Regions from separate parts of the Streptomyces sp. A18 genome, predicted to be linked through region 1. Evidence: predicted binding sites of a transcription regulator. Region 1 holds the regulator's gene; the other holds the start of a gene.
The links. The regulator HspR, encoded in region 1, represses chaperone genes until heat shock. The targets are predictions, from matches to a motif close to TTGAGNNNNNNNNNCTCAA.
Positions count from the first base shown of each region.

Region 1 (20,446 bases):
GGCCATCGCGGCATCTCTGCTCGCCCTGGTCGAGCCGGGCGACGAGGTGATCGCCCTGGAGCCGTACTACGACTCGTACGCGGCCTCGATCGCCCTCGCCGGAGGCAAGCGTGTCCCCGTGACGCTGCGCCCGGACGCGGCCGAGGGACGCTTCCGACTGGACCTGGACGAGCTGCGCGACGCGATCACGCCGCACACCCGGCTGCTGCTGCTCAACACCCCGCACAACCCGACCGGCACCGTCCTCACCCGCGCGGAGCTCACCGAGATCGCGAAGCTCGCGGTCGAGCGCGACCTGCTCGTGGTCACGGACGAGGTCTACGAACACCTCGTCTTCGACGACGGCGACGGCACGACGCACATCCCGCTCGCCTCCTTCCCCGGCATGCGCGAGCGCACGGTCACGATCGGCTCCGCGGGCAAGACGTTCTCGTACACCGGCTGGAAGGTCGGCTGGATCACCTCCACGCCGGAGCTCGTCACGGCGGTCCGCTCGGCGAAGCAGTTCCTCACGTATGTGTCGTCGGGCCCGTTCCAGTACGCGATCGCCGAAGCCCTGGCCCTGCCCGACGCGTACTTCGCGGACTTTGCCGAGAGCATGCGGGCCAAGCGGGACCTGTTGAGCGAGGGTCTGACGGCGGCGGGCTTCGACGTCTACCGCCCGGCGGGCACGTACTTCGTCACCACCGACATCCGCCGCCTGGGGGAGTCCGACGGCTTCGCGTTCTGCCGGGCGCTGCCCGAGCGCGTCGGCGTGGTCGCCGTACCGAACGCGGTCTTCTACGACCACCGCGAGGCCGGAGCGCCGTTCGTGCGCTTCGCGTTCTGCAAGAAGGACGAGGTCCTGGCGGAAGCGGTCTCGCGGCTCAAGTCGCTGTAGTCCCGGTCATCACCGTCACGACGAGAGCCCGGCCGGGTCACCCCGGCCGGGCTCTCGGTCCCGCGTGGTCCAGGCTTAGGCCTGGTCGTCGCCGGGCTTCTCTTCACCCTCGGTGCCGTCGACCTCGGCCTCCAGGCCGAGCTGCTCGACGAGCCAGCGGTCGAACTCGATCGCGGCCCGCACCCAGCTGACCGTCGACGACACGAAGTGCTCGAGCGCGACGCCGGTGCCGATCAGCATCTGCGCCTCACCGATGAGGCGGACGGTGCCGTCGTCGTGGGTGTGCGTGTAGACCTTCGGCCACAGCGTGCGGCGGTTCCAGTCGTCGATCGCCTCGAGAAGCTGGGGCTTCTCCTCGATCGCGTGCGCGCGGTCGTAGAACGTCCGCACCGAGAAGACCTGCTGGTCACCCTCGCCACGGAACATGAAGTACGTGCGGAACTCCTCCCACGGCGCCGCGAGGTCTCCCTCTTCGTCGACGACGTGCTTGAGCTCCATCTGGTCCAGGAGCTGCTTGACCAGGTCCTGGTCGGGGACAACGGGGCCCGCCGGTCCATCGCCCTGCTGCGGTTCGGGCTGTCCCCCGAAATTCGGAATCGAGGACGGGTCGATGCTCACGTGCTTAGTCCCTTCGTACGGATTCCGCCATCCTGCCCCATGTCGGGCGGGGGCCCGCAACCCCCGCCCCCGATGTGACCGGGTTATGCCGTCATGGAGTGCCTCAGAGCGACTTTCCGGTGGCCGGACCGACGATCAGGCCGTCCCCGAAGGTGTCCACGCGCACCGTGTCGCCGTCCTTCACCTCGCCCGAGAGGATCTCCTTGGCGAGCCGGTCGCCGATGGACGTCTGGATGAGGCGGCGCAGCGGGCGCGCGCCGTACGCCGGGTCATTGCCCTCGTCCGCGAGCCAGGCCAGCGCGTCCGGGGAGACCTCAAGGGTGAGCCGCCGCTCGGCGAGCCGCTGGGCGAGCCGGTCGATCTGCAGCTCGGCGATGTGCGCGAGCTCGTCCCTGCTGAGCGCGGAGAAGACGACGAGGTCGTCAAGGCGGTTCAGGAACTCCGGCTTGAAAGAGGCCCTCACGACTTCGAGTACCTGCTGCTTCTTCTCCTCCTCGGAGGAGAGCGGCTCGACGAGGTACTGGCTGCCGAGGTTGGAGGTCAGGACGAGGATGGTGTTGCGGAAGTCCACCGTCCGCCCCTGCCCGTCGGTGAGCCGCCCGTCGTCGAGGACCTGGAGCAGCACGTCGAAGACCTCCGGGTGCGCCTTCTCGACCTCGTCGAGGAGTACGACGCTGTACGGGCGCCTGCGTACGGCCTCGGTGAGCTGGCCACCCTCCTCGTAGCCGACGTATCCGGGCGGTGCGCCGACCAGCCTCGCCACGCTGTGCTTCTCGCCGTACTCGCTCATGTCGATGCGGACCATGGCGCGCTCGTCGTCGAAGAGGAAGTCCGCGAGGGCCTTCGCCAGCTCGGTCTTGCCGACACCGGTCGGGCCGAGGAAGAGGAAGGACCCGGTGGGGCGGTCGGGGTCGGCGATCCCTGCGCGCGTGCGGCGCACGGCGTCGGAGACCGCCTGCACGGCCTCGGTCTGGCCGATGAGCCGCTTGCCGAGCTCGTCCTCCATGCGGAGCAGCTTCTGCGTCTCGCCTTCGAGGAGCCGCCCAGCCGGAATACCCGTCCAGGCGCCGACCACGTCGGCAATATCGTCGGGCCCCACTTCCTCCTTGACCATGGTGTCCTTCGAGACCTCTTCCTCCGCCTCGGAAGCGACCTCCAGATCGTGTTCGAGGGCGGGGATCTCGCCGTAGAGCAGCTTGCTCGCGGTGTCGAAGTCACCGTCGCGCTGGGCGCGTTCGGCCGTGCCGCGCAGCTCGTCGAGCTTCTCCTTCAGCTCACCGACGCGGTTGAGGGACTGCTTCTCCTTCTCCCAGCGCGCGTTGAGCCCACGCAGCTCCTCCTCCTTGTCGGCGAGGTCGCGCCGCAGCCTTTCGAGGCGCTCCTTGCTCGCGGCGTCGGTCTCCTTGCTGAGGGCGAGCTCCTCCATCTTCAACCGGTCGACGGAACGCTGGAGTTCATCGATCTCGAGCGGGGACGAGTCGATCTCCATCCGCAGCCGGGATGCCGCCTCGTCGACGAGGTCGATGGCCTTGTCGGGCAGGAAGCGGGACGTGATGTACCGGTCGGAGAGCGCGGCGGCGGCGACGAGCGCGCTGTCGGCGATCTGGACCTTGTGGTGCGCCTCGTACCGCCCCTTGAGCCCGCGGAGGATGGCGATGGAGTCCTCGACGGTGGGCTCGTCGACGAGCACCTGCTGGAAGCGGCGCTCCAGGGCGGGGTCCTTCTCGATCCGCTCCCGGTACTCGTCGAGGGTGGTGGCGCCGACCATGCGCAGCTCGCCGCGGGCGAGCATGGGCTTGAGCATGTTCCCGGCGTCCATGGCGGAGTCGCCCCCGGCCCCCGCCCCCACGACGGTGTGCAACTCGTCGATGAACGTGATGATCTGCCCGTCACTCTCCTTGATCTCGGAGAGGACGGTCTTGAGCCGCTCCTCGAACTCGCCGCGGTACTTGGCGCCCGCGACCATGGCCCCCAGGTCGAGGGAGACGAGCCGCTTGTTCTTCAGGGACTCGGGGACGTCACCCTTCACGATGCGCTGGGCGAGCCCTTCGACGACGGCGGTCTTGCCGACGCCGGGTTCGCCGATGAGGACGGGATTGTTCTTCGTACGCCGCGAAAGGACCTGCACCACGCGTCGGATCTCCTGATCCCGCCCGATGACGGGATCGAGCTTCCCTTCCCTCGCTGCGGCGGTGAAGTCGGTGCCGAACTTCTCCAGGGCCTTGTACTGACCCTCCGGGTCCGGTGTGGTCACCCGACGTCCTCCCCTTGCCGTCTCGAACGCGTCGAGCAGTTTCTTGGCCGTGGCCCCGTACCGGCTCAGTACCTCACCGGCGGAGCCGCCCTTGGCGGCGGTGCCGATCAGCAGATGCTCGGTCGAGAGGTAATCATCGCCCAGCTCCTTCGCGCGCTGCGAGGCGTCGGCGATGACCGCGAGCAGCTCGCGGTTGGGCTGCGGCGGCGCGACGGTGGATCCCGTGACGCTGGGCAGGCCGCTCAGCGCCCGCTCGGTGTCGGCGCGGACGGCTGCCTGGTCGGCGTCGACCGCGGCGAGCAGGTCGGTGATGTTCTCGTTGTCCTGCCCCTCAAGCAGCGCGAGCAGCAGATGCGCGGGGGTCAGATCGGGATGCCCGTCCTTCACGGCCAGGCTGCCGGCCGCGTTGATCGCGTCCCGGCTCCTGTTGGTCAGCTCGGCGTCCACGTGAGTCGTCTCCTCCTTGCGGTTACTGGCCTCTGGCCTTGGCGGTACGGGTGGCCGGGTCCACCTGACTTAAACAGCGTACATAAAGTTGAGTCTATTCCACTCAAGGGCGGAGGACGAAAATCGGCTGACCGGCGGTTAAGTTCCCTCCATGGCCATGGACCCTCACCACCCCACTCCCGCATACCTCAGCTTCTGGCGCGAACGGCACCTGTGCACGCTGACGACGCCACGCCCCGACGGCACCCCGCACGTGGTACCGGTCTGCGTGACGTACGACCCGGAGGCGGGTGTGGCCCGCGTACTGGCGAGCAAGTCGAGCGCGAAGGTCCGCAACGTCCTCGCGGCGGCCGGCGCGGAGGGGCCGGGGGCGCTCGCGCCGGCCGGCGGGGAGGGGCCGGGGGCGCGGGTGGCGGCCGGCGCGGAGGGGCCGGGGGCGCGGGTGGCGGCCGGCGCGGAGGGGCCGGGGGCGCGGGTGGCGGTCTGCCAGGTGGACGGGCGGCGCTGGGCGACGCTGGAGGGGTACGCACGCATACGTACGGAGGCGGCGCAGATCGCGGAGGGCGAGCGCCGCTACGAGGAGCGGTACGGGAAGCCGCCGAGGCCGAATCCGGACCGGGCGCTGATAGAGATCACGCTGACGCGGGCGATGGGCACGCGGTCACTCACCGAGGCATAGCTCCCCCTGGGCCCGCCCGGGGGTCCCTGTACACGGCGATGGGCACGCGGTCGCTCCACCGAGGCACAGCTCCCCCTGGGCCCGCCCGGGGGACCCCTGCACACACCACAGCGGCGCCACCGTGTTCAGGTCCACGGTGACGCCGCTGCTGGGGGAAGCACCTGCGCGATGTACAACGACGGGGGATCGCGTCAGGCGCTGCGGGGGGTGGCTGTGATGGCTCTTGTAGTACTCGTGGTGTTCGTGGTGCTGCCCGAACTCTGCTGGTCCTGCTGCCCGCCGGGCCGGCCGGGCTCACCGACCAGCTGGTGGTCACGCCGGTCGAGATTGACGAAGACCATCCCGTACCGAATGGCACACCGCACGGGCTGCGGGGCGCCTCGCGGCTTACGGAGGCATCGGTAGGCCCGGATCTCCTCCTCGTCGTCCCGGGTGACGACGATGGGCTCGCCGAGGAGCGTGACCATCAACGAGTCGCCTGCGTGGGGTATCGCGGTGGCGAGATCGATGAAGTGCCAACCGGAGCGGTAGGCGGTGGCCATTTCTCGGCGGAAGGTGCGGTCGTCGGGGGGCGTGCTCATACGCTCGCCCCCTTCGGCCCGATGGTCCAGCCGGTGTCGGTCTCAGTCGCCGTCACCGCTCGGGTCCAGCCGGTGTCCGATCCGGGGGTCGCCTCCACGCTGGTCCAGCCGGTGTCCGGTGGGGCCGCCTGTCGGGCGTCCCCCACGCCGTGGCCCGAGCCACCCAGAGCACCGAGGGCCAGGGCGGCAGAGAAGACAGTGGCAAGCACTGAGCCAAGCATTCTCACGCGCATAGTCGGCTTCGTCCTCACTTGATGGATTCCTCTCCCCCGGCCAACATGACGATGGCTCATTCAGGCATGTCAATGCCACAGGAGCGATGCATCATGTTCCTGCACGTTCAGGACCCTGGGGGGTGGAGATATGACCACAATGGATTCAAAACCGACACATCCCCATGCTGTCACTGAGCTGTGTGACGAGGGGGCGCGGCTTTACGCCAACGCTTTGCGTTCCGGACGCCTCACCCGCGTCGAGGTGGAACCCGCTCCTTGCCTGGTGGAGTTCGGCCTTCTCCACCCCGATCCGGACGACGCGAACTGGCTCCGCCCCGTTCCACCGTCCGTCGCGTTGGCCCAGCGACTGCACCCCCTGGAACGGGAGATCCAGGACCGCAGACGGCTCGCCATCGAACTGACCGACTCCTTCGACTCGTTCGTCGCGATCAGCACCCAGAGCCCGGCGAGTATCCACGCGATCACCGTGTTGGAGGGGTTCGACCGGATCAACGCGGCGCTCAACTCCGCCACGGCCGAGTGCCGCACGACAGTACTGACGATCCAGCCCGGCGGCGGTCGCCCTGTGGACGCCCTGACCCAAGCCCTGGAGCGTGACAGGCCGCTCACCGACCGCGGGGTCAGCATCCGTACGCTGTACCAGCACACAGCCAGGCACAGCCAGGGAACTCTCGCCTACGTGGACCGAATATCCGGCGGCAAGGTCCAAGTGCGCACCCTGGAAGAGCTCATCGAACGCTTGATCATCTTCGATGGAACGGTCGCCTTCATCCCTGCGAGCGACGACCGCCGGGTAGCCCTTGAGCTGCGCCACCCCGGATTGGTCGAGTACCTCAGCAAGGTCTTCGAGCAACTCTGGCAGCGTGCCGTCCCGCTGACGGAAGAGGTCCCCTACGACCTTCCCTCTGACGGCATCACCGGCGTCCAGCGCACCATCGCCAGGCTCCTCATCGAAGGTCACGTGGATGAGGCCATCGCCCGCAGGCTCGGTATGAACGTCCGCACCTGCCGCGCCCACATCGCCAAGATCGCCGCCGCTCTGGGAAGCGGCAGCCGCGCTCAACTCGGCTACTTGATCGCCCGGTCAGGAATCCTCGAGAAGGACCACTGAGTCCGGCGAGGGAGGGGGCCGACGTGACAGCAGCACCCCATACGCACGCGCCAGACGAGCTGTGCGAGGCCGGCTCGGCCCTGTACGTCCGCGCGGTGACCGAAGGCCGCGTCCACCGTGAGACGGCGGCTGAAACCCCCTGCCTGATCGGCTTCGGGCTGCTGCGCCCGGATCCCGAGGACACGCTGTGGCTGCTGCCCACCGCACCCGCCGTCGCGCTTCCCCGGCTGCTGCGGACCATCGAGGAGGACATCGCGCACCAGCGCCGTCGAGCGACAGAACTGGCCGATCTCTTTGAGCCACTCATGGCGCTCGGCTTTCACAGGGCCTCCACACCCGGCGCTCCGGACATCACCGTCCTCGACGGTTTCGAGCGCATCAATTCAGCCATATCAGAGGCGATGGCACCCGCGGTCCACGAGCTGCTCACCATCCAGCCGGGCGGCACCAGATCCCCCGAAGTCCTGGCCACGGCGCTTCCACTCGAACAGTCACTTCTCACGCGAGGTGGCCGCATGCGCACGCTCTACCAACACACGACGCGGCACGCGTTGCCGGTCCTCGCCCACTTCGAACAACTGGAGGGCGATGTCGAGGTCCGCACTCTGGACGAAGTGACCGAACGCCTTGTCGTCATCGACCGTGCCGTGGCGTTCATCCCCGCGACCAAGGATCGCAGCATCGCCCTCGAAGTACGCCACCCCACCCTGATCGACTACTTCGCCACCACCTTCGAGCGCTTCTGGCGCATGGCCGCTCCCATGCATCCCCGGCCCGCACCGGAGCCCTCCGGCAAAGGAATCTCCGGACGCCAACGGGCCGTGGCCGGATTTCTGATCGAAGGCCTCACCGACTCCGAGATCGCCGCACGCCTCGGCCTCAACGTCCGCACCGCTCGCGTCCACATAGCCAAGCTCGCCACCACCCTGGGCAGCAACAGCCGCGCACAACTCGGCTACCTCATCGGCAGCTCAGGCATCCTCAACGACCACGCGTGCGCTTCCCCCACTCCGACCTCGCACATGACGCAACCACCCCCGCCCCCATCGCGTCGCTTCAGCCAACCGGGAGGGAGACAGTATGCCGATCGAGCACATACCGCACGGGGTAGAGCAGCTATGTGATGCGGGCTCGGCCGTCTACCTCCGTGCCCTTCACGAAGGCCGCATCCCACGAGAAGACACCGATGAAGCCCCCTGCCTCATCGACTTCGGGCTGCTCCACCCTGACATCAGCGACATGCAGTGGCTCCTCCCCACATCCCCCGCCGTCGCACTCCCCCGCCTCCTCCGCACCATCGAAGACCACATAGCGGACCAGCGTCGACGGGAAGACCACCTCACCGCGGCGTTCGAGCCGCTCATGGCCCTCGCCTCCCGGATGACCGCCGACTCCGACGACCCGGCGATCACGGTCCTCGACGGCCTCGAACGCATCAGCGCGGCCATCGACCAGGCCATGTCCGACACCACGGAGGAGTTCCTCGCCGTCCAACCGGGCGGCACCCGCCCCCCGGAGACGCTGGCCGACGCCTTCGCCCGCGACCAGGACCTGCTCAGCCGGGGCTGCCGCATGCGAACCCTCTACCAGCACACGACTCGCCACTCACTCCCGGTCCTCGCCTACTTCGAGCGCCTCGAAGGCGACGCCGAAGCCCGAACCCTCGACGAGGTCACGGAGCGCCTCTTCGTCTTCGACCGGACCGTTGCCTTCATCCCGGCGAGCAAGGACCGCAGCATCGCCCTCGAACTGCGCCACCCGGCCGTGGTCGACTACCTGGCCACCACCTTCGACCGCCTGTGGCGCCTGGCCACGCCGATGTGGCCCCAGTCGGTCCCGCAGCGCACGGAAGGCGGAGTCACCACACGCCAACGCGCCATAGCGACCCTCCTCGTCGAAGGCCACACCGACGCCGAAATCGCCGCTCGCCTCGGCATGAACGTGCGCACCGCCCGTGTCCACATAGCAAAGCTTGCTGCCACTGTGGGCAGTCACAGCCGGGCCCAACTCGGTTATCTGATAGGCCAGTCAGGGCTTCTGGATCCGGACGGCTGAGTCACAACATGGACGTACGCCAGTACGTTCACCAGCGCCACGAAAAGCCCACCACTCCGGCGGGCCTACGCCACATCTCGGGAGGCCCTGCCCATGAAGCTCATTCCAATCAGGCTCCATCCATGACGACTCACCCCGTCGCCCGCCTGACGGCCCTCACGCAGGGATACGGCAGCCGCCGCATCATCGAGGACCTCGACCTGTCCATCCAGCCAGGCGTCACCGGATTGCTGGGTCCCAACGGAGCAGGCAAGACCACCCTGTTCCGTACCCTCGCCACGATCGCGCCTCCGCAGAGCGGGGCATTGGAGCTATTCAACGAGCCCGTCACCAGCGAACGGGACGTGCGGAAGGTCCGTCCTCGCATCGGCTATCTCCCACAGGACTTCGGCTACTACCCGGCCTTCTCCGTCACCGATTTCGTCCGCTACTGCGCCTGGTTGCGTGAAGTCCCCTCCAAGGAAGCCGAGTCGGCGACGAGGGAGGCGCTGGCCGCTGTGGGGTTGACCGACCGGGCCCGGGACCGCATGAAGTCTCTTTCCGGCGGCATGCTCCGTCGCGCCGGAATCGCCGCCGCCATCGTCGGCTCCCCCTCGCTGCTCCTCCTCGACGAGCCCACCGTCGGCCTCGACCCCGCCCAGCGTCTCGACTTCCGTGAGCTCATACGTTCCCTCGCCCGCGGCGGGGCCGCCGTCGTGCTCAGTACGCATCTGGTGGAGGACGTGGGCGCCGCTTGCGACGCTGTCCTCGTACTCGACGACGGGCTGCTGGTCCACAGCGGTACGCCACAGGAGCTGGCGGCACTGTCCACACCGGCAGCCCCAGGAGACAGCCCGCTGGAGCGCGGCTACATGACGGTTCTGGGGGGTCGCAGAGGCAGCCGCGGGACGACCGAGGAAGCCGCATGCTGAACGCCTACCGCATCGAGCTGCGCCGCTCCCCCCTGCTCACCGCCTTCCCCGCGCTGATCGCCATGGACCTGCTGGTGCTCTTCGGGCGGTCCCGGTACTGGATCGGGGTGTGGCCCGAGGCGAGCGTCGCGGCGCAGGTCGTCACGCTCTTCCTGGGGCCCGTCCTCGCCGGTGTCTCCGCCTGGCAGGCCGGACGTTCCTCCCGTGCGGGGATGCCCGAGTTCCTTCTCGCCGCCGCCCGGCCGGGCTGGCAGGTCGAGGCCGTGCGGCTGGCCGCCACCCTCACGCTCGGATTCCTCGCGTACGGAATCGGATGCCTCACCGCCGTGGCCGTCTCGCTCGGCGACGCGGGGCCAGGTTTCCTCTGGCCGTCCTACCTGCTGCTCGGCGCCTCGACCCTGATCATTTTCGCGTCCGTGGGACATCTGGCCGGTCGCTGGTGGCCCTCGGCAGCATTCACACCCATCGTCTGCGCACTGGGCTGCTTCATCAGCATGTTGTCCCTGCCGTTCAAATTCAATGTGCTTGCGGGGCCGCCGGACACCCACCTGAGTCCGCTGCCGGTCGCTCTTCGCCTGCTGTGCGCTCTCGCTCTCGCGGTGCTAGCGGTGACGGCACCGCCGCTGAGGAAGAGAGCCGCGCGCCAGATGCCCCACCGGAAGCTCCCGCGCCCTGTCCGCGCCATCGCCGTCGGGTCGGTGGCCTGCTCCCTCACCGCACTGGCCGCGGTCCCGGCAGCCGGCGAACTGCGCGTGGAGCGCCCGGCCTCGGCGACCGAGCCGCTGTGCGACCGTGCCGACAAAAGCGCCCCGCGGGTGTGCGTCTGGCCCGAGCACCGGAAGTATCTGCCGGAGCTGACGCGGATGGCTCAGCGCCTCGACCAGACCAATCACTCCTGGATCAAGACACCCGCCGTGTTCTACGAGTTCGGGCTCCGGCGAACGGACCTGGGAGACCGAGGCTTCGACATCGCCGAAGGGCACGTACGCACCGCAGCGATCGCCATGTCCGACCAGGTGTTCACCGAGTCGATCGGCGACTGCAGCCCGCCCGAGGACGAGCGCCGTGCGTGGCAGTCCATGGACAACATCGCTCTATGGCTTGAGTACCAGGCCGTGGGACAGGACCCGGCCGTCGCCGACAAGGGACTCCACATGGAAGGAGTCGACACCGCCCAGCGCGAGGCGACCAAGGCCTCGCGGATGCCGTCGGCCGAGCAGCAGAAGTGGGTCGAGCAGGAGCGCGGCCAGGTACTTCGTGAGAGCTCGTGGTGCAAGCCTGATGCATGGCACTGATCTGCTCCGCTACGCAAGAGTCCACCGAGGCGCAGCAGTCCTCGTCGGGACCGCAGTTGTCGCCCTTCTGTCGGCGCTCTTCGGCGGTACCAGCATCTCGCTTCCCTCCATCGGCAGCGGAGGAGTAACCACAGGCGTGCCGTACCGGCAGGAGCTTCCGCTGCTGTCGGCGGTCTTCCTCTCCGCCTCCCTCGACGGGGCCATGTCGGCACACGACGCGATGGGCGCGTCCACGATGCACCGCTTGCGCGTCGCGTACTGCACTGGGCTGACGCTGACGGTCTGCGCCTTCTCGTTCGGTGCGGAGACCGTCGCCAACGGCCCGGACTCCGGGTCCGTCTTCGTCCGCTCCACCTTGATCTGGCTGGGCCTCGCCCTGCTCTCTTCGGGTGTACTCGGCCATCAGCTCGGCTGGGTCGTCCCGCTGACCTCGGTCCTATTCCTGGTCTGGTACCCGGGCAACTGGTGGGACTGGACGGCCAATCCGGCCGCTCACCTCTTCAGCTGGGCTGCCGCCGCCATCGCACTGAGCCTCGGAGTCACCGCGACCGCGGCAACTCCGTGGCGCAGGAAGGCCCTCCTCCGCAGGGCGGCCTCCCTCACCCGCGCCGCGCCCCCGTGATCGCCTCGCCGATCGTGAACCCCTTGGCGGGTCCTTCGGGGATCGTGACCTCGGTCCCGTACGGAACTCGGTGGACGCCCACCCAGTCCGCCTTCTCCGGCGACATGGTCTCGTGCCTCTCAGCAGCAAGAGCGGTCATGATGGCGCACCTCCTTTCCAGTGTGGGCTTGGCGTCCTCGCGGCACAAGCAACGCGATCACGGTAGGTACGTTCATGGGGCCGACCAGGGGAAAGAGCGTCCAGCTCACCCGATGCGGTGAGGGCGAAACGGTCCTCCGTTCCCGGCCTCCCCCAACTCGAACCACACCCCCTTCGCATACCGCCCCGCCCTGTCGTCCGCGACGCCCCACGTGTCGGCGAGTTCCGCGACCAGGGCCAGCCCTCGCCCCCAGGCGGCCACGGCCACCCCGGCGGCGGGGTGCGCTACGACCGGAGGGTCCGGGCTCTCGTCGAAGACCGTTACCCGTAGGCGGGTGAGCGTCAGGAGGATGCGGAGTATGGCGGAGCCCTTGGTGTGCAGGTGCACGTTCGTGAGGAGTTCCGAGGTGCAGAGAGTTGCCGGCATGACCAGCGGTTCTCGGTCCAGGGTGCGCAGGACTGTGCGTACGAAGTCTCTGCCGACCTTGGGGGAGGTCGCGTCCCCGGGGGTGAAGAGGCTGTAGTCGTACGCGAGTTGGGCTGCTCGGTGCGCGATGCGTGGGCGGTCTGCGGGCATGACGGTTGCTCCCGTCGGGAGGGGTGGGGGAGGTGGTGCGTGTTCCTTGCCGGGCGATGGCGTTGCCCACGTGCGCCTGGTCGGTGCTGTGGGTGCCTTTCGGCTTGTGGGCAGGGGGAGTTGACCAACTCCGGGGCGTCACCGGTGTCACACTTAAGGTAAGGATGCAGGGAACGCATTCGCAACCTGAATCGCGTAAGTGATAGACCAACTCCCCCGAAAGAGGGGAGACTTCGCCCAGACAACTGAGGAGATAGCCCCTTGGGAATGCGCACTGTCATCAGTGAACGCCAGCACCGGCTCGGCCACGAGCTCAAGAAACTGCGCGAACAGGCAGGCTTGTCCGCCGGAGAAGCAGCCGAGCGGATCAATATGGGCCGCGGCCAGCTGAGCCATGTCGAAGCCGGGCGCACCTCGATCGTGTCGGACCGTCTTCGAGACCTCTGCGAAGCACTGGGATGCGAAAGTGTTCCCTACGTCGATGCCCTCGTCGCCATGTCCGAGGCAACAGGAAAAGGCTGGTGGAGTGCCTATAAGGGCAACGTCGGTTCTGCGGCCATGAATCTCGCCGAGCTGGAGGCTGGCGCTATCGCGTTGCGGAGTCACGAGTCGCTGTTCGTCCCCGGCCTGTTGCAAACCGAGGAGTACATGAGAGCCATCTTCGCCAACCCCAAGTTGGCCGTGAGCGACGTGGACGAAGCTGCAGCCTTCCGCATGGAGCGTCAGTCCGTCCTCACCTCCGAGAACCCTCCGGAGTTCCACGGCGTGATTCACGAGGCGGCACTGCACATGCGCTTCGGCGGTACTTCCGTCCTGCGCGGCCAACTTCTGCACCTTGTCGAGGTCGCCCGGCTCCCCAACGTGACCGTCCAGGTCGTCCCGTTCGAGGCGGATGTCGATGCCGCGCTCAGTGGAGCATTCCTGCACAGCATCACGCCGGTACACCGGCTGAGCACGGTCGTGCTCGATCACCCTTCGGGTCCGCTGTATCTCCGCGACGATGAGCACCTTGCGTTGTACGGCAGCATGTTCGATCGTCTAACCGAGTGTGCACTCGCGCCGATCTCCGGGCGTTCACACGCCACACTCGCGGCCAAGGACTCTCTGGCACTGATCCAGCATCTGCTCTACACACTCTAGGAGCCCACAAATGCCCCGCCTGAACTGGCAGAAGTCCTCATTCAGCGGCGGCCCGGAGAGTAACTGCCTCTACATAGCCACCGCCCCCGACGGAACGATCCGCCTCCGCGAGAGCGACGCCCCGGACACGATCCTGACGACCACGTCCGGCTCGCTGGCAGCACTCCTGGAGACGCTCTCCCGAGAGGACTGACTCAAGAAGGCAATCGCTGAGGAGTTGAGGTCGCGGGCTCAGCCGCCGCCCCACTCCCGCAGCAGACCCTCCCGCTCAGCGCCCCGCGGCGAACCCCCCTCCCGCGCCCGCCCCCACTCCGCCATCGACGCCAGAGTCGTCCGCAAGGTCGCCTCGCCCTCCGTCATGCGGGTCAGGAGCGTCAAGGACAGGTCGTACTCCTCCTGGGAGTAGCCGATCGCCGCCGCCGTGTACGCCGACAGTTCCGTGTCGGCGCCTTCGGCCCCCGTGACCCGGACGGTGAGGGTCGGCGGCTCGTCCCCACTCCCGAGGCCCGCCGTCAGCGCCATGTCCACCAGCGCTCCCACGTGCCGCTTCAGGGACTTCACGGGGACATCGTCGACGCTCAGCGCGTGTACGTCCTCCCACGGGAAGAACCCCGACTGGCCGTCCCCCAGGGCCACCACGCCCTCCGGCGTCAGCCGCACCCCGGCCGCGAGGCCCGACGGCTTCGCGCCCACGTACACATCGCCCTCGGCGATCCAGAACAGTCCCACCATGGCCATGGCGAACCCCGCTTCCCCCGGCAAATTTCTTCAGGTCGACCATCGCAACGCGCGTCGGGGCCGGGAGGTTCCCACCTCCCGGCCCCGACGCGCGAGCAAAGAACTACTGCTCCGAAGCTACCGCTCCGAAATTACTGCTCCGACGACCTCTTCGGCCGCCACACCACCAACGCGCTCGCCTGCTGCACGTCCTGGTACGGGACCAGGTCGCGGCGGTACGAAGCGTGCACCGCCGCCTCGCGCTGCTGCATCGCCGCAGCCGCGCCCTCCACCGCCGACGACAGCTCCGCCACCCTCGACTGGAGCGCCGCCACCTGGTGTTCGAGCTCGATGATGCGCTTGATGCCCGCCAGGTTGATGCCCTCTTCCTGCGACAACTGCTGCACCGTACGGAGCAGTTCGATGTCGCGGGCCGAATAGCGTCGGCCACGGCCCGGCGTGCGGTCGGGAGAGACCAGGCCCAGGCGGTCGTACTGACGCAGGGTCTGCGGGTGGAGGCCGCTCAGCTGAGCCGCTACCGAGATGACGTAGACCGGCGTCTCGTCGGTCAACTGGTACGGATTTCGACGACGGCCGTCCATCTCATGCTCCCTTCGCGGCCTGGAACAGTTCTGCCCGCGGATCGTCGTCCGCAGTCGCCTTGCGGTAAGCCTCGAGGGCTTCCTTCGCCGTGTCGGAGAGTTCGGTCGGGACCGATACCTCCACCGTCACCAGCAGGTCGCCCCGCGAGCCGTCCTTGCGGACCGCGCCCTTGCCCCGCGCCCGCATCGTACGACCGTTGGGCGTGCCCGGAGGGAGCTTCAGCGTGACGGCCGGTCCGCCCAGGGTGGGGACCTTGACCTCGCCGCCCAGTGCCGCTTCCGTGAACGTCACCGGCACCGTCACCGTGAGGTTGTCGCCCTTGCGGCCGAAGACCGGGTGGGTGTCGACGTGCACGACCACGTACAAGTCGCCCGCCGGACCGCCCCGTTCACCGGGGCCGCCCTTGCCTCGCAGGCGGATGCGCTGGCCGTCCGACACGCCCGCGGGGATCCGCACCTGCATCGTGCGGGACGACTTCGCCCTGCCCGAGCCCTTGCAGACCTCGCACGCGTCCTGGGCGATGAGCCCTCGGCCCTTGCAGTCCACGCAGGGGTCGGTGAGGGAGAATCCGCCGCCGCCTCCCCGCGTCACCTGGCCCGTGCCGACGCACGTCGGGCACACGCGCGGTGTGCCGTTCTTGTCGCCGGTGCCGGAACAGGCCTTGCAGGGAGCCTGGGAGGACATCCGGAGCGGGACCGTGGCCCCGTCCACCGCCTCCGTGAAACTCAGCGTGACCTCGGACTCGATGTCCTGGCCGCGCCGGGGCTGCGTACGCGTGCCCGCGCCGCCCGCCCCCGTACCGCCTCGGTTGAACAGGCCCCCGAAGACGTCACCCAGACCGCCCCCGAAGCCGCCGGCACCGCCTGCGCCGCCCGCTCCACCGCCCGGGGCGCCGCCTCCGAAGAGGTCGCCCAGGTCGAAGTTGAACGAGCCGCCGGTGCCGCCCGCTCCGGGGCCTGCCCTGAAGCCGCCGTTGCCGAAGAGAGCACGCGCTTCGTCGTACTCCTTGCGCTTCTTGGGGTCCCCGAGGATGTCGTTCGCCTCGGAGATCTCCTTGAAGCGCTCTTCCGCCTTGGTGTTGCCCTTGTTGGCGTCCGGGTGGTTCTCGCGGGCGAGCTTCCGGTACGCCTTCTTGATCTCGGCTTCGGTGGCGTCCTTGGGGACGCCGAGGACCTTGTAGTAGTCCTTCTCGATGAAGTCCTTCGTGCTCATCCCCGACGTCCCTCCTCTCGCTTCACAACAACTCCGTTACGTCAGCCCTCGTCCGGGCCGCCACCGGTCTCCTTGTCCTCCGCCTGCTCGGCGGAGTCCTTGGAAGCAGCGGTGTCGGCGTCTCCGCCCTTGACCGTCTGCGCGCCCGGCTGCGGCTCGGCCACGGCCACCCGCGCGGGGCGGATGGTGCGCTCGCCGATGCGGTACCCCGGCTGCAGGATCGCGACGCAGGTCGTCTCGGTGACGTCCGGCGCGTACGAGTGCATCAGGGCCTCGTGGATCGTCGGGTCGAAGGGCTCGCCCTCCTTGCCGAACTGCTGGAGGCCCATCTTGGCGACGACCGTCTCGAGCGCCTCCGCGACGGACTTGAACCCGCCGACCAGCTCGCCGTGTTCACGGGCGCGGCCGACGTCGTCCAGGGTCGGGAGGAGTTCACCCAGGAGGTTCGCCGCGGCGATCTCCTTGACCGTGACCTTGTCCCGCTCCACTCGGCGGCGGTAGTTCTGATACTCCGCCTGGAGCCGCTGGAGGTCCGCCGTGCGCTCGCCGAGCGCCGTGCGCACCTGGTCCAGCTGCGCGATCAGACCCACGTCCTGGGCGGACTGAGCCGACTGCGCCGATGCGTTGTTTGCTGCGTCCCCGGCCGGGGCCGCCGGGCCCTCCTCAGTGGAGGGCTCGGCGGCCTGCGGCGCCGCGTCATCAGGGGTGGCGCCGGAGGGGACGTCGGGCTTCTCGGCGTTGTCACCGAAGCCCGGAGTCTCCTCGGTCATGCGGCGCCGCCCTTCGTGTCACCAGGCTTCTCGTCGTCGACGATCTCGGCGTCGACCACGTCGTCGTCCTTGTCCTTGGACATGTTCGGGGCCTCTTCGCCCTCGCCGCCGGGGGCAGCGCCCTCGGCACCCGCGGCCTGAGCGTCCGCGTACATGGCCTGGCCCAGCTTCTGGGAGACGGCCGCGACCTTCTCGGTGGCCGTGCGGATCTCCGCGGTGTCCTCGCCCTTGAGCTTTTCCTTCAGCTCGTTGACGGCTTCCTCGACCTCGGTCTTGACGTCACCGGGGACCTTGTCCGCGTTATCGGTGAGGAACTTCTCCGTCTGGTAGACGAGCTGCTCGCCCTGGTTGCGGGACTCGGCGGCCTCGCGGCGCTTGTGGTCCTCGTCCGCGTACTGCTCGGCCTCCTGGCGCATGCGGTCGACCTCGTCCTTCGGCAGCGAGGAGCCGCCGGTGACGGTCATCTTCTGCTCCTTGCCGGTGCCGAGGTCCTTGGCCGTCACGTGCATGATGCCGTTGGCGTCGATGTCGAAGGCGACCTCGATCTGCGGGACACCGCGCGGGGCCGGCGGCAGGCCCGTGAGCTCGAACATCCCGAGCTTCTTGTTGTACGCCGCGATCTCGCGCTCGCCCTGGTAGACCTGGATCTGGACGGACGGCTGGTTGTCCTCGGCCGTCGTGAAGATCTCGGAGCGCTTGGTCGGGATCGTGGTGTTGCGCTCGATGAGCTTCGTCATGATCCCTCCCTTGGTCTCGATGCCGAGGGACAGCGGGGTCACGTCGAGGAGCAGGACGTCCTTGACCTCGCCCTTGAGGACACCGGCCTGCAGGGCGGCGCCGATGGCGACGACCTCGTCCGGGTTCACGCCCTTGTTGGCGTCCTGGCCGCCGGTCAGCTCCTTGACGAGCTCCGCGACGGCGGGCATACGGGTCGAGCCACCGACGAGAACGACGTGGTCGATCTCGGAGAGCTGGATGCCCGCGTCCTTGATGACGTTGTGGAACGGCGTCTTGCAGCGCTCCAGAAGGTCGGACGTGAGCTGCTGGAACTGGGCGCGCGTGAGCTTCTCGTCCAGGTGCAGCGGGCCCTCGGCGGACGCCGTGATGTAGGGCAGGTTGATCGTGGTCTCCGTAGAGGAGGACAGCTCGATCTTGGCCTTCTCGGCCGCCTCGCGCAGGCGCTGGAGCGCCATCTTGTCCTTGCCCAGGTCCACGCCGTGGCCGTTGTTGAACTGCTTGACCAGGTAGTCGACGACGCGCTGGTCCCAGTCGTCACCACCGAGGTGGTTGTCGCCGTTCGTGGCCTTCACCTCGACGACGCCGTCGCCGATCTCCAGGAGGGACACGTCAAAGGTGCCGCCACCGAGGTCGAAGACGAGGATCGTCTGGTCGTCCTTGTCGAGGCCGTACGCCAGAGCGGCGGCCGTCGGCTCGTTGACGATGCGCAGGACGTTCAGGCCCGCGATCTCGCCGGCCTCCTTCGTGGCCTGGCGCTCCGAGTCGTTGAAGTACGCCGGGACGGTGATGACCGCGTCGGCCACCTTCTCGCCCAGGTACGACTCCGCGTCGCGCTTCAGCTTCTGCAGGATGAACGCCGAGATCTGCTGGGGGTTGAACCCCTTGTCGTCGATGTCCACCTTCCAGTCAGTGCCCATGTGGCGCTTGACCGAACGGATGGTCCTGTCGACGTTCGTGACCGCCTGGCGCTTGGCCACCTCGCCGACAAGCACCTCGCCGTTCTTCGCGAAGGCGACGACGGACGGCGTGGTCCTGGCGCCCTCGGCGTTGGTGATGACGGTGGGCTCGCCGCCTTCAAGAACGCTGACGACAGAGTTAGTCGTGCCCAGGTCGATGCCGACCGCACGTGCCATTTCGGTTCCTCCAGATGTAACTCTTGAGTGGATCTGACTCAACAATGCATGACGGCTGCGCCGGCGTCAACAGAACTGAGTCGAGGGGGCTCAACTCTTATCCAGCCCTTACGCGCAACCAGGCCCCGTAAGGGGCACGGGGAGCTGCGCGACCAGCCGCAGCCGACCCACAGATGGGCGGTCTTCCAGCGGAGCGCCGACGCAAGGGTTGCCTGAGCGACGCAGATCACCGCCTTGCTGGCTACAGTGCGGCTGAGTAAGTGGGTAGTCTCAGACGGACTGCATAAGTTACCGCTTAGTAATAGTTCGCCTCGCAGGCCCGAGGAGCCCCCAAATGCAACTCGCCGCGATCATCGTGTCGCTGGTCCTAATCGCGGTCGGCGTCGCGCTGTTCGGCCGTGCCATCGTGCAGATCTACCAGTACATGCGCCTCGGACAGTCCGTCCCGGCAGGTACCCGCACCGATCAGCCCGTGCAGCGCACCGTCACCGTGGCCAGGGAGTTCCTCGGCCACACCCGCATGAACCGCTGGGGCGTCGTCGGCGTCGCGCACTGGTTCGTGGCGGTGGGCTTCTTCTCGCTGCTCCTCACCATCGTCAACGCCATCGGCCAGCTCTTCAAGGCCGACTGGATGCTGCCGATCATCGGTGAGTGGGCGCCGTACAACATGTTCGTCGAGTTCATCGGCACGATGACGGTGGTCGGCATCCTGACGCTGATCGTCATCCGGCAGCTGAGCAACCCCGACAAGCCGGGCCGCAAGTCCCGCTTCGCGGGTTCCAAGAAGGGCCAGGCGTACTTCGTCGAGGCCGTGATCCTCATCGTCGGCGTCTGCATCTTCACGCTGCACGCCCTTGAGGGTGCCCAGCACCACGTGGACAGCTACGAGGCGTCGTTCTTCATCTCGTACCCGTTCGTCTCGTGGTTCGGCGGCATGGACCTCTCCACGCTGCAGAACCTCACGTACTTCTTCGCCATGGTGAAGATCGCGACGTCCTTCATCTGGATGATCACCGTCGCGCTCAACACGAACATGGGCGTCGCCTGGCACCGCTTCCTCGCCTTCCCGAACATCTGGTTCAAGCGCGACGCGGACGGCTCCACGACCCTCGGCGAGCTCCAGCCCATGACGTCCGGCGGCAAGCCGATCGACTGGGAGGACCCGGCCGAGGACGCCGTCTTCGGTGTCAGCCAGGTCGAGCAGTTCTCCTGGAAGGGCCTCCTCGACTTCAGTACGTGCACCGAGTGCGGCCGCTGCCAGTCGCAGTGCCCCGCCTGGAACACCGGCAAGCCGCTCTCCCCGAAGCTCCTGATCATGTCGCTGCGCGACCACGCGCACGCCAAGGCCCCCTACTTGCTCGCCGGTGGCGGCAAGGACATGGAGGGCAACGAGAAGGCCACGGAAGAGCAGCTCAAGGACGTTCCCGCCGCCGCCCTCGCCGAGGCCGAGCGCCCCCTCATCGGCACCGCCGAGGAGAACGGCGTCATCGACCCCGACGTCCTGTGGTCCTGCACCAGCTGCGGTGCCTGCGTCGAGCAGTGCCCGGTGGACATCGAGCACATCGACCACATCGTCGACATGCGCCGCTACCAGGTGATGATCGAGAGCGCGTTCCCGTCCGAGGCCGGGACGATGCTCAAGAACCTGGAGAAGAAGGGCAACCCCTGGGGCCTGGCCAAGAAGCAGCGCCTGGAGTGGCTCAAGGAGCTCGACTTCGAGGTGCCGGTC
Region 1 covers NZ_JBWLKL010000002.1:225,060-245,505, forward strand. The annotation lists gene AC5P1C_RS03775 (pyridoxal phosphate-dependent aminotransferase) at 1-880, shown strand, start outside; gene AC5P1C_RS03780 (YbjN domain-containing protein) at 956-1,498, opposite strand; gene clpB (ATP-dependent chaperone ClpB) at 1,602-4,199, opposite strand; gene AC5P1C_RS03790 (pyridoxamine 5'-phosphate oxidase family protein) at 4,351-4,878, shown strand; gene AC5P1C_RS03795 (hypothetical protein) at 5,070-5,459, opposite strand; gene AC5P1C_RS03800 (hypothetical protein) at 5,456-5,668, opposite strand; gene AC5P1C_RS03805 (helix-turn-helix transcriptional regulator) at 5,823-6,806, shown strand; gene AC5P1C_RS03810 (helix-turn-helix transcriptional regulator) at 6,830-7,930, shown strand; gene AC5P1C_RS03815 (helix-turn-helix transcriptional regulator) at 7,887-8,861, shown strand; gene AC5P1C_RS03820 (ATP-binding cassette domain-containing protein) at 8,984-9,772, shown strand; gene AC5P1C_RS03825 (DUF7224 domain-containing protein) at 9,766-11,067, shown strand; gene AC5P1C_RS03830 (hypothetical protein) at 11,204-11,689, shown strand; gene AC5P1C_RS03835 (hypothetical protein) at 11,667-11,828, opposite strand; gene AC5P1C_RS03840 (ATP-binding protein) at 11,934-12,404, opposite strand; gene AC5P1C_RS03845 (helix-turn-helix domain-containing protein) at 12,672-13,544, shown strand; gene AC5P1C_RS03850 (DUF397 domain-containing protein) at 13,555-13,737, shown strand; gene AC5P1C_RS03855 (hypothetical protein) at 13,776-14,282, opposite strand; gene AC5P1C_RS03860 (heat shock protein transcriptional repressor HspR) at 14,414-14,863, opposite strand; gene dnaJ (molecular chaperone DnaJ) at 14,865-16,076, opposite strand; gene grpE (nucleotide exchange factor GrpE) at 16,118-16,846, opposite strand; gene dnaK (molecular chaperone DnaK) at 16,843-18,717, opposite strand; gene AC5P1C_RS03880 ((Fe-S)-binding protein) at 19,052-20,446, shown strand, end outside.

Region 2 (10,341 bases), on a different contig from region 1:
GTACGCGACCCGCGCCGCAACGTAGGGCGCGCCACCATCCTCGGTACCCTCGGCGCCGCCCTCGTCTACCTGCTCGGCACCCTCGCCGTCTTCGGCACCGTCGCCCACGACAAGCTCGTCGGCTCCACCGCGCCGTTCTCCGACGCCGTCAACGTCATGTTCGGCGGCTCCTGGGGCGGTACGGCGGTGGCGATCGCGGCGGTCGTGTCGATCCTCGGCGCCCTCAACGGCTGGACCCTCCTGAGCGCCCAGACGCCGTACGCCGCCGCCAAGGACGGGCTCTTCCCCGCCGCCTTCGCCAAGAAGAAGCGCGGCGTGCCGACCGTGGGCGTCCTGGTCACCGTCGTCCTCGCCTCGCTGCTCACCGTCTACAACTACACGGCAGGATCGAGCGGCGTCTTCGAGTCCCTCGTCCTGATCACCACGTTCACCGCGACCGTGCCCTACCTCCTGGCCACCGCCGCGCAGATCTACTTCCTCGTCTCGGGGCAGGGCGAACGCGTCAACCGCGCCCGCCTGGTGCGGGACGGCGTCCTCGCGGGCATCGCGTGCGGCTTCTCCATGTGGCTCGTCGCCGGGTCCGGATACGCGGCCGTCTACCAGGGCGTCCTGTTCCTCTTCGCGGGGGTGCTCGTCTACGCGTGGATGGCGGCCCGCAAGGAGCGGACCGCCACCCACTGATTCCCCGACCCCCGTCGGCCTGGGCTCTGCCCTTCCCGCCGGACTACCTGGCCAGCGGTGCGACCACCCAGCGGCGGGTGGTGAACATGCCGTCGGGCGGGCCGATCTCGATCAGCTTGCGAGCGGCCGGGTAGGCCTCGTTGCCCTCGATCTCATAGCCGACGTCGAACGTGCCGGGCACGTCCCTGACCTCGGGCTCCTGCGGGGCCCTCGCGCTCTGGGAGCCCGTCTCGTCGGCCGTGACGGCGGCGAGCTCGGCGAGCAGCTTCCGCTGCGCAGCGGCCAGCGCCTCGCGCGGGTCGCGTGCCTGCATCGAGGGTGCCGCCGCGCCCCGGCCGCCGGCGGGAGGCGGTGCGATGTCGGTGCTCGGCTCGCGCGTCGTGCCGGTGGTCTCGCGCGTGGAGATCTGCGCCTGGACGACGGTCGCGTCGTTGTCCAGGGCCACGCGGATGAGACCGCGGTCGGGCGTGATGACCGGTACGCCGTCGAAGACCTGCCGGAACGTCACATGGGTCTCCAAGGACACCGGCTCGCCGAGCTCGGAGCCGTCCTTCGCCCCGGAGTTCTGCATCAGGTCGTGCACGCTGTCCACGACGAGCTCGGCGCCGTCGGCGTGCCGCTCGGCGAACGCGCGCGCCGCGTCGACCGCCTGGTCCGTGGGCAGTTGCCGCAGGTTGCGGTGGTTGGCCTCGGCGAGCTTGACCCACCGGACGGCGTGCGGGGCGGTGGACACGGTCCGGTCGCCGGAGACGGCGCTGAGCACGCCCTGCCGCTCGACCTGCACCTCTTGCAGTGCCGCCGAGGGGAAGTCGGCGATCTCCCCCATCTTGGTGAGTTCCTGGCCCGGGTCGCGCGGCGCGAGCTGGACGATCTGCGGGCTGCTCGGCACCCGCGTCAGCGGCTCCCTGAGGCTGTCGCGCGCGTTGTACCAGCGCCACGCGTACCAGTTGTCCGGCACGTGCTCGCGGTAGAGGGTGCGCTCGCCGTTGAGCCGGGCGGTGGCGTCGGCCTGGTTGACGCCGACCGCGCAGACGGAGGGCGCCTGGCCCTTGTAGATGTCCCAGCTCGCGTTCAGCCACGCGTCGGTGAACGTCTGCCCGGCCCGCCACTTCTCCCAGAACTTCTTGCCGTAGTCCGGGCTGTCGATGCTGACCGTCTCGAACCCGAAGATCATGCGGAAGCCGATGTTGGGCCCCGCCCAGGTGCGGATCGGTGAGTGCCCGCCGAGGACCCGCAGCGATGTGCAGGTGGACCAGAAGACGTAGTTCGCCTTCTCGTTGCCCAGCGCCATCCGGTTCGAGACCGCGTCGCTGCGGCCGTCCCAGACCGCACCGAGCGGCGCGAAGAAGACGCCGTTGCCGTCCATGCCGCCGTGGCCCGAGTGGTAGACGGCCACCACCGCGTCCATGCCGTACCGGTCCTGCCAGTTGTCGTACGTCTCTTCGTACGCCCAGACCTGCGCCCCGCCGTCCGCGAACCAGAAGTTGCGGTCGTAGAACTGCTGGAGGTACGCCAGCCACCCGGTGGCGTCGGCGTGCGTGTGGAAGAGAGGTGACTGGTTGACGAACTTCTGGATGCTGAAGGCACCCCACCAGCCGAACGTCGAGTCGCGGTCACCGGCGGCTCCCGGCTTCGCACCTTCCAGTGGAGACGGACCGCGTTCCGAGAAATTCATGCGCATGGCCAAACCCCCTGAGTGGTCTCCTCGTCCCGTGGGCGAGGGGGCCTCAAAGTGTCACCGCGGACGCGCCTTGCACAGTTGGCATTTCGGCCATAGCGACCACGCACCGGGACACTCGTACCGCCTCAGTTACCCCGGCTTTCCCGGCTGGGCCGCCCGGGTGTGATCGGATGGGCGCAACGGACGTTCCGGAACGCATCTCGGAACCGCACTGAAGGGATCTACATCGTGGCTACCACGCGCTCCGCGCACACGGTCTGGGAAGGCAACCTGACGGAGGGGTCGGGCACCGTCACCTTCGACTCCTCCGGGATCGGTGAGCAGGCGGTTTCCTGGCCGTCCCGTGCCGAGCAGGCGAACGGCAAGACCAGCCCGGAAGAGCTGATCGCCGCCGCGCACTCCAGCTGCTTCTCCATGGCCTTCTCGAACGGTCTGAACAGCGCGGGCACCCCGCCGACCCGCCTGGTCACGTCCGCCGACGTGACGTTCCAGCCGGGCACCGGCATCACCGGCATCCACCTCACCGTCGAGGGCACGGTGCCGGGCATCGACGAGGCCGCGTTCGTCGCGGCCGCCGAGGACGCCAAGGCGAACTGCCCGGTCAGCCAGGCGTTGACGGGCACGACCATCACGCTGACGGCGAAGCTCGCCTGACGCACGGCTTTTCGGCCGTTCTCGACCGTGCCGCCGTCCCCCAGGGGGCGGCGGCACCGTCATAGGCGGCATTGACAATAAGCCGCTCAAGTTTTGTGATGGAGGTCGGAGTACGCCGGGAAACGGGCTCGCGGTGGAAGGGGACCGGACATGGCACGTGCAGTCGGGATCGACCTCGGAACGACGAACTCGGTGGTGGCCGTCCTTGAGGGCGGTGATCCCACGGTCGTCGCCAACGCGGAGGGAGCGCGCACCACGCCCTCGGTCATCGCCTTCGCGAAGAACGGCGACGTCCTCGTCGGGGAAGTCGCCAAGCGGCAGGCGGTCACCAATGTGGAGCGCACCGCACGCTCCGTCAAACGCCATATGGGAGACGGGAGTTGGCGCTTCCCGGAAGGCGGGTCCGTGGACGGCACCCGGTACACCGCCCAGGAACTCTCCGCCCGCATCCTGCAGAAGCTCAAGCGCGACGCCGAGTCCTATCTGGGCGAGGACGTCACGGACGCGGTCGTCACGGTCCCCGCCTACTTCGACGACACGCAGCGCCAGGCCACCAAGGAGGCCGGCGAGATCGCGGGCCTGAACGTGCTGCGCATCATCAACGAACCGACGGCCGCGGCCCTCGCCTACGGCCTCGACAAGGGCGACGACCAGACGGTCCTCGTCTTCGACCTCGGCGGTGGCACCTTCGACGTATCCCTCCTGGAGATGGGCGACGGCGTCATCGAGGTGAAGGCCACCAACGGCGACACCCAACTGGGCGGCGACGACTGGGACCAGCGCATCGTCGAGTACCTGGTGCGGCAGTTCAAGAACGGCCACGGGGTGGACCTCGCCAAGGACAAGATGGCGCTGCAACGGCTGCGGGAGGGCGCGGAGAAGGCGAAGATCGAGCTGTCGTCGTCGAGCGAGACGGACATCAACCTGCCGTACGTCACGGCTTCGGCGGACGGCCCGCTGCACCTGGCCGAGAAGCTGACCCGCGCTCAGTTCCAGGAGCTGACCGCGGACTTGATCGAGCGCTGCCGCGGCCCCTTCCACCAGGCCGTGAAGGACGCGGGCATCAAGCTCTCGGCCGTCGACCACGTGATCCTGGTGGGTGGCTCGACGCGCATGCCCGCCGTCACGGAACTGGTCAGGGAACTGACTGGGAGCGAGCCGCACAAGGGGGTCAACCCGGACGAGGTGGTGGCGCTCGGCGCCGCCCTCCAGGCCGGTGTGATCAGGGGGGACGTGAAGGACGTCCTGCTCCTGGACGTGACCCCGCTGTCCCTGGGCATCGAGACCAAGGGCGGCATCATGACCAAGCTCATCGAGCGCAACACGACCATTCCCACCCGGCGTTCGGAGACCTTCTCGACCGCCGAGGACAATCAGCCGTCGGTCGGCATCCAGGTCTTCCAGGGGGAGCGGGAGATCGCCGCGTACAACAAGAAGCTGGGCGTCTTCGACCTGACGGGGCTGCCCCCGGCGCCGCGCGGTGTCCCCAAGATCGAGGTCACCTTCGACATCGACGCCAACGGCATCATGCACGTCTCCGCGAAGGACGAGGCGACGGGGCGCGAGCAGCGCATGACGGTGACGGGTGGTTCCGCGCTGCCCAAGGACGACATCAACCGCATGGTGCGGGAGGCCGAGGAGCATGCGGAGGAGGACCGCAAACGGCGCGACGCCGCGGAGACCCGCAATCAGGCCGAGCAGCTCGTCTACCAGACGGAGCGGTTCGTGCGGGAGAACGAGGAGCGGATCCCTGCGGAGACACGGTCCGAAGTGGAGTCGGCGGCAACGGAGTTGAAGGCCCTGCTGAAGGACAAGGCGGACGACACGGCGGCCCTGCGCGTCGGCGCCGAGAAGCTGGCCTCCGTCAGCCAGCGCATGGGCCAAGCCATGTACGCGTCTGCCGGCGAGGGCGCCGAGCAGGAGCAGGGGGCTTCGGGGCCCGCCCCCGAGGAGGGCGTGGTCGATGCGGAGATCATTGACGACGAGAAGCCGGGGGAGGGCGCCGAGAAGTAAGGGCCCGGCGGGCTGAAGAACTCAGCCCGTCCGGCGCTCGAGGACGAACTCGGCGAAGCCGGTGATGGCAGCAGCCAAGGCCCCCGTGCCGAGCGGGTTTTCGGGATGGGGCGGGGTTGGGGAGGATTAAGACCCCGTCTTCTCCCAACCCCGCCGCTCCGGACGCGCCCCCACCCGGCGGGGGTCCCTGCTCCGGTACACCACATACGGCCGGAACAGATACTGCACCGGCGCGCTGAACATGTGCACGAGCCGCGTGAACGGGATCAGCGCGAACAGCGCGAGCCCGACCAGCGCGTGGATCTGGTACAGGACCGGGACCCCCGCCATCCGGTCCGTGTCCGGCTGGAGGGTGAACAGGCTGCGTGCCCAAGGAGCCATCGACTCACGGTAGTTGTAGCCCTCGCCCGACGCGTGCGTCAGCTTGGCCACCATGCCGAGCACGATCGCCGCGAACAGCACCAGATACATCAGCTTGTCATTGGCGGTCGTCGCCCGGAACACCGGCGCGTTCGTGCGCCGCCGGTAGAGCAGCAGCAGGATGCCGAGCACCAACAGGATTCCCGCCGCCGTGCCTCCGTACAGCGAGAACAGGTGATAGGTGTGCTCGCTCACACCCACCTTCTCCGTCCACGACTCCGGGATGAAGAGTCCCACCAGGTGTCCGACGAGGACGAAGAGGATCCCGTAGTGGAACATCGGCGACGCGATGTTCAGGAGCTTCGACTCGTACACCTGCGAAGAACGCGTCGTCCAGCCGAACTTGTCGTAGCGATAGCGCCAGAAGAGCCCCGCCGCCAGGAGGACGACGGCCAGGTACGGGATGACGCCCCACAGCAGCGTTCTCATCAGTGTTCCCCGATCATTGCGAAGGGTTCGAGGCCGACGTCCTCCCGCGGGGGCCCCGACCGGGCGAGCGCCTGCGCCTCGGCCCGGTCCTTCGGCGAAGGCCCCGGCAGCGTCGCGCACACCGCGTCGAGCACGGGCGCGTACGGCGTACCGAAATCGGTGAGCGCGAGGCGGAGCAGCTCCAGGCCCGGCCGGTGCTCCTCCAGGAGGACGGGGCCCGCGTGCGCGGAGAACTCCAGGACCGCGGGCAGGAAGTCCGGCAGCTCCTCGCCGGTGAACTCCATGCCGTGCTCCCGGTAGACCTCCTTGAAGCGGACCAGGGTCATCCCGCGCCGCCTCGTGTCGCCGTCGCGCCACCAGCTCAGGTAGAGGCTGTGGCGGTTCTTGAAGTCGAAGACCTGGACGTAGTGCGCGGCGAGCTCGGAGGCGTCGGTCGCCGCCGCGTGTGTCAGGAACCCTTCCAATTGGGGTGCCGCGGCCGATAGGTGAGGCAAGAGGCCGCGGAACTCCTCGTCCGGGTAGGACAGGCAGTGCGCGGCTGCCCGGTAGAGCACGGCGTGGTCGCTCACAGGGTGTCCTTCACAGTGCGTCCTTCTCGGTGGCGGACGGCTGCTCGTCGGCGGTCTGCCGGTCCCGCAGCGCGTGGAAGTTCTCGATGGTCACCAGCGGCAGCTGCTTGCGGCCCGAGTCCTGGCCGAACGGCCCGTCCCCGCCCATCCCGGGACCGTCCTCGAAGTCGAGGCTGCACTCGTCCGGCAGCGCCGACTCCTCCAGGCGCTGCGCGTCACCGACGGCGGCGGTCGGGATGACGTAGCGGTCCTCGTACTTGGCGATGGCGAGCAGCCGGTACATCTCCTCGATCTCCTGGCCCGACATCCCCACGGAGTCGGCGACCGAACTGTGCGGCCGGTCACCGAGGTTGATCGCCCGCATATGGGCGCGCATCGCCGCCAGCTTCTCCAGCGAGGACCGCACCGGGCCCACGTCACCGGCCGTGAAGATCTCCGCCAGGTATTCGAGGGGGATGCGCAGCGTGTCGATCGCGCCGAAGAGGTTGTCCAGGTCCTCGCCGTCGTGCCCGGTCTCGCTCAGCGCGTCCACGACCGGTGAGAGCGGCGGGATGTACCAGACCATCGGCATCGTCCGGTACTCCGGATGCAGCGGGAGCGCCACCTTGTACTTGCTGATGAGCGCGTGGACGGGGGAGCGGCGTGCGGCCTCGACCCAGTCGTGACCGATCCCGGCCCGCTCGGCCTCGCGCCGCACCTGAGGGTCCTCCGGGTCGAGGAAGACCCCCAACTGGGCTTCGTACAGCGCGGTGTCGTCCGGCTGCGAAGCCGCCTCCGTCACCTTGTCGGCGTCGTAGAGGATCACGCCCAGATAGCGCAGACGCCCCACGCACGTCTCCGAGCAGACCGTGGGCAGCCCCACCTCAAGGCGCGGGTAGCACATCGTGCATTTCTCGGCCTTGCCGGTGCGGTGGTTGAAGTACACCTTCTTGTACGGGCAGCCCGTCACGCACTTGCGCCAGCCCCGGCAGCTGTCCTGGTCGACCAGGACGATGCCGTCCTCCTCGCGCTTGTACATCGCGCCGGACGGGCACGACGCCACGCACGCCGGGTTCAGACAGTGCTCGCAGATGCGCGGCAGATAGAACATGAAGGTCTGCTCGAAGGCGAACTTCACCTTCTCCGCCGCCTTCTCGCGGGTCTTGGCCACCATGGGGTCGAGGTCGCCGTACTCGGTGGCGCCGCCCAGGTTGTCGTCCCAGTTCGACGACCACTCGATCTTCATGGGCTTGCCGCTGATCAGCGAGCGCGGTTCGGCGACCGGGTAGTCGTCACCGAGCGGGGCATCGGTGAGGTTCTTGTACTCGTACGTCCAGGGCTCGTAGTAGTCCTTGATCTCCGGCAGCTTGGGGTTCGAGAAGATCTCCAGGAGGGACTTGATCCGGCCGCCGTTCTTGAGCTTCAGGGCGCCCTTCTTGTTCAGCTCCCAGCCGCCGCGCCACTTCTCCTGGTCCTCGTAGCGGCGCGGATAGCCCTGGCCGGGGCGGGTCTCCACGTTGTTGAACCAGACGTACTCCATGCCGTCCCGGTTGGTCCACGCCTGCTTGCAGGTGACGGAGCAGGTGTGGCAGCCGATGCACTTGTCGAGGTTCATGACCATCGCGATCTGTGCCATGACGCGCATGTGTCAGTACTCCACCTTCTGCGAGCGGCGGCGGATGACCGTCACCTCGTCGCGCTGGTTCCCCGTCGGGCCCAGGTAGTTGAAGGCCCACGACAACTGGGCGTAGCCGCCGATGAGATGGGACGGCTTGAGGATGAGGCGGGTCAGGGAGTTGTGGATGCCGCCGCGCTTGCCGGTGGTCTCCGCCTTGGGGACGTTCACCGTGCGCTCCTGCGCGTGGTGCATGTAGACGGTGCCGGCCGGCATCCGGTGCGAGACGACCGCGCGCGCGACCACGACACCGTTGCGGTTGACCGCTTCGATCCAGTCGTTGTCCTTCACGCCGATCGCGTCCGCGTCCTGCGGCGCCATCCAGATGCACTGCCCGCCGCGCGAGAGCGACAGCATGAAGAGGTTGTCCTGGTACTCGGAGTGGATGGACCACTTGTTGTGCGGGGTGAGGTAACGGACCGTCACCTCCTTCTCGCCGTCCGGGCCGAGTCGTGGCTCCCCGAACAGTCGGTTCATGTCCAGCGGCGGCCGGTAGACGGGCATCGCCTCGCCCAGCTCGTGGATCCAGTCGTGGTCGAGGAAGAAGTGCTGGCGGCCCGTGAGCGTGTGCCACGGCTTGAGGTGCTCGGTGTTGAGCGTGAACGCCGTGTAGCGCCGCCCGCCCGACTCGCTGCCCGACCACTCGGGCGAGGTGATCACGGGCACGGGCGCCGCCTGCGTGTCGGCGTACGTGATGCGCTTGCCCTCGTACTCGGCGGCCAGGTGCGCCATCTCCTGACCCGTACGCGCCTCCAGGGTGTGGAAACCCTGCGTGGCGAGGCGGCCGTTGGTCGTTCCGGACAGGGCGAGGATGGTGTTCGCCGCCTTCACTGCCGTGTCCAGGGCGGGGCGGCCGTCGGCGGGTCCCCCGCGTACGACGCCGTTGCGCTCACGCAGCTCGTCGACCTCCTGGTCGGGCCGCAGGGCGATGCCCTTCGCGGGCAGGCCCAGCTTCTCCGCGAGCGGGCCGAGCGCCGCGAACTTCGCGCCGATCGCCGTGTAGTCCCGCTCGACCACCGTCAGGCCCGGCATGGTCTTGCCCGGGATCGCCTCGCACTCGCCCTTGCGCCAGTCCAGGACGACACCGCCGGGCTGCGCGGTCTCGCCGGGGGTGTCGTGCTGGAGCGCGGTGGCGACGACGTCCTTGCGTACGCCGAGATGGTCCACGGACAGTTCGCTGAGCCGTTCCGCGATCGCCTTGAACGTGTCGAAGTCGGTGCGGGCCTGCCAGGGCGGGTCGACGGCGGGCGTGAAGGAGTGGACGTAGGGGTGCATGTCCGTGGAGGACAGGTCGTGCTTCTCGTACCAGGTCGCCGCGGGCAGCACCACGTCCGAGAGCAGCGTCGACGACGTCTGCCGGAAGTCCAGTGAGACGAGCAGATCGAGCTTGCCCTCGGGCGCCTCGTCGCGCCACTTCACCGTCGACGGCCTCTCGTCGGGCGCCGCCTCCTCCGCCCGCAGCGAGGAGTGCGTGCCGAGCAGGTGCTTGGTGAAGTACTCGGCGCCCTTGGCCGACGAACCGAGCAGGTTGGCGCGCCACAGGGTCAGGACACGCGGCCAGTTCTCCGGTGCGTCCGGGTCCTCGCAGGCGAAGTTGAGGGTGCCGGCCTTGAGCTCGTCGACGACATTGGCGACGGGGTCGCCCGAAGCCCCCGAAGTATCGCCCAGATCAAGGGAGTTGCGGTCGAAGGTCGGGTACGAGGGCATCCAGCCGGTGCGCGCCGAGAGCGCCAGGCAGTCGGCGCCCGTCATCCCGGCGAAACGCCCCTCGCCGAGCGGCGACGCGAGCACGTCCGCCGCGAACTTGTCGTAGCGCCACTGGTCGGTGTTCAGGAACCAGTACGCGGCACCGATCATCTGCCGCGGCGGCCTGCTCCAGTCGTTGGCGCTGGCCAGCGTCGCCCAGCCGGTCGCGGGGCGGCACTTCTCCTGCCCGACGTAGTGCGCCCAGCCGCCGCCGTTGCGGCCCTGGCAGCCGGTCAGCTGGAGCAGCGCGAGGAAGGCACGGTAGATCGTCTCGGAGTGGAACCAGTGGTTGGTCCCAGCGCCCATGAGGATCATGCAGCGCCCGCGCGACTTCTCTGCGGTCTGCGCGAACTCCCGCGCGATCTTCACCGCCTTCGCGGCCGGGACCGAGGTGTGCGCCTCCTGCCAGGCCGGGGTGCCGGGCGCGTCGGCATCCTCGTACGAAGCGGGCCACTCGCCCGGAAGCCCCTCTCGCCCGACGCCGTACTGCGCGA
Region 2 covers NZ_JBWLKL010000012.1:668-11,008, reverse strand. The annotation lists gene AC5P1C_RS20425 (amino acid permease) at 1-681, shown strand, start outside; gene AC5P1C_RS20420 (DUF6345 domain-containing protein) at 725-2,362, opposite strand; gene AC5P1C_RS20415 (OsmC family peroxiredoxin) at 2,591-3,016, shown strand; gene dnaK (molecular chaperone DnaK) at 3,167-5,029, shown strand; gene narI (respiratory nitrate reductase subunit gamma) at 5,156-5,878, opposite strand; gene narJ (nitrate reductase molybdenum cofactor assembly chaperone) at 5,878-6,447, opposite strand; gene narH (nitrate reductase subunit beta) at 6,458-8,071, opposite strand; partial or broken gene AC5P1C_RS20390 (nitrate reductase subunit alpha) at 8,075-10,341, opposite strand, start outside.
Region 2: the regulator HspR is predicted to act here: its motif matches at 3,088-3,106, upstream of dnaK (molecular chaperone DnaK).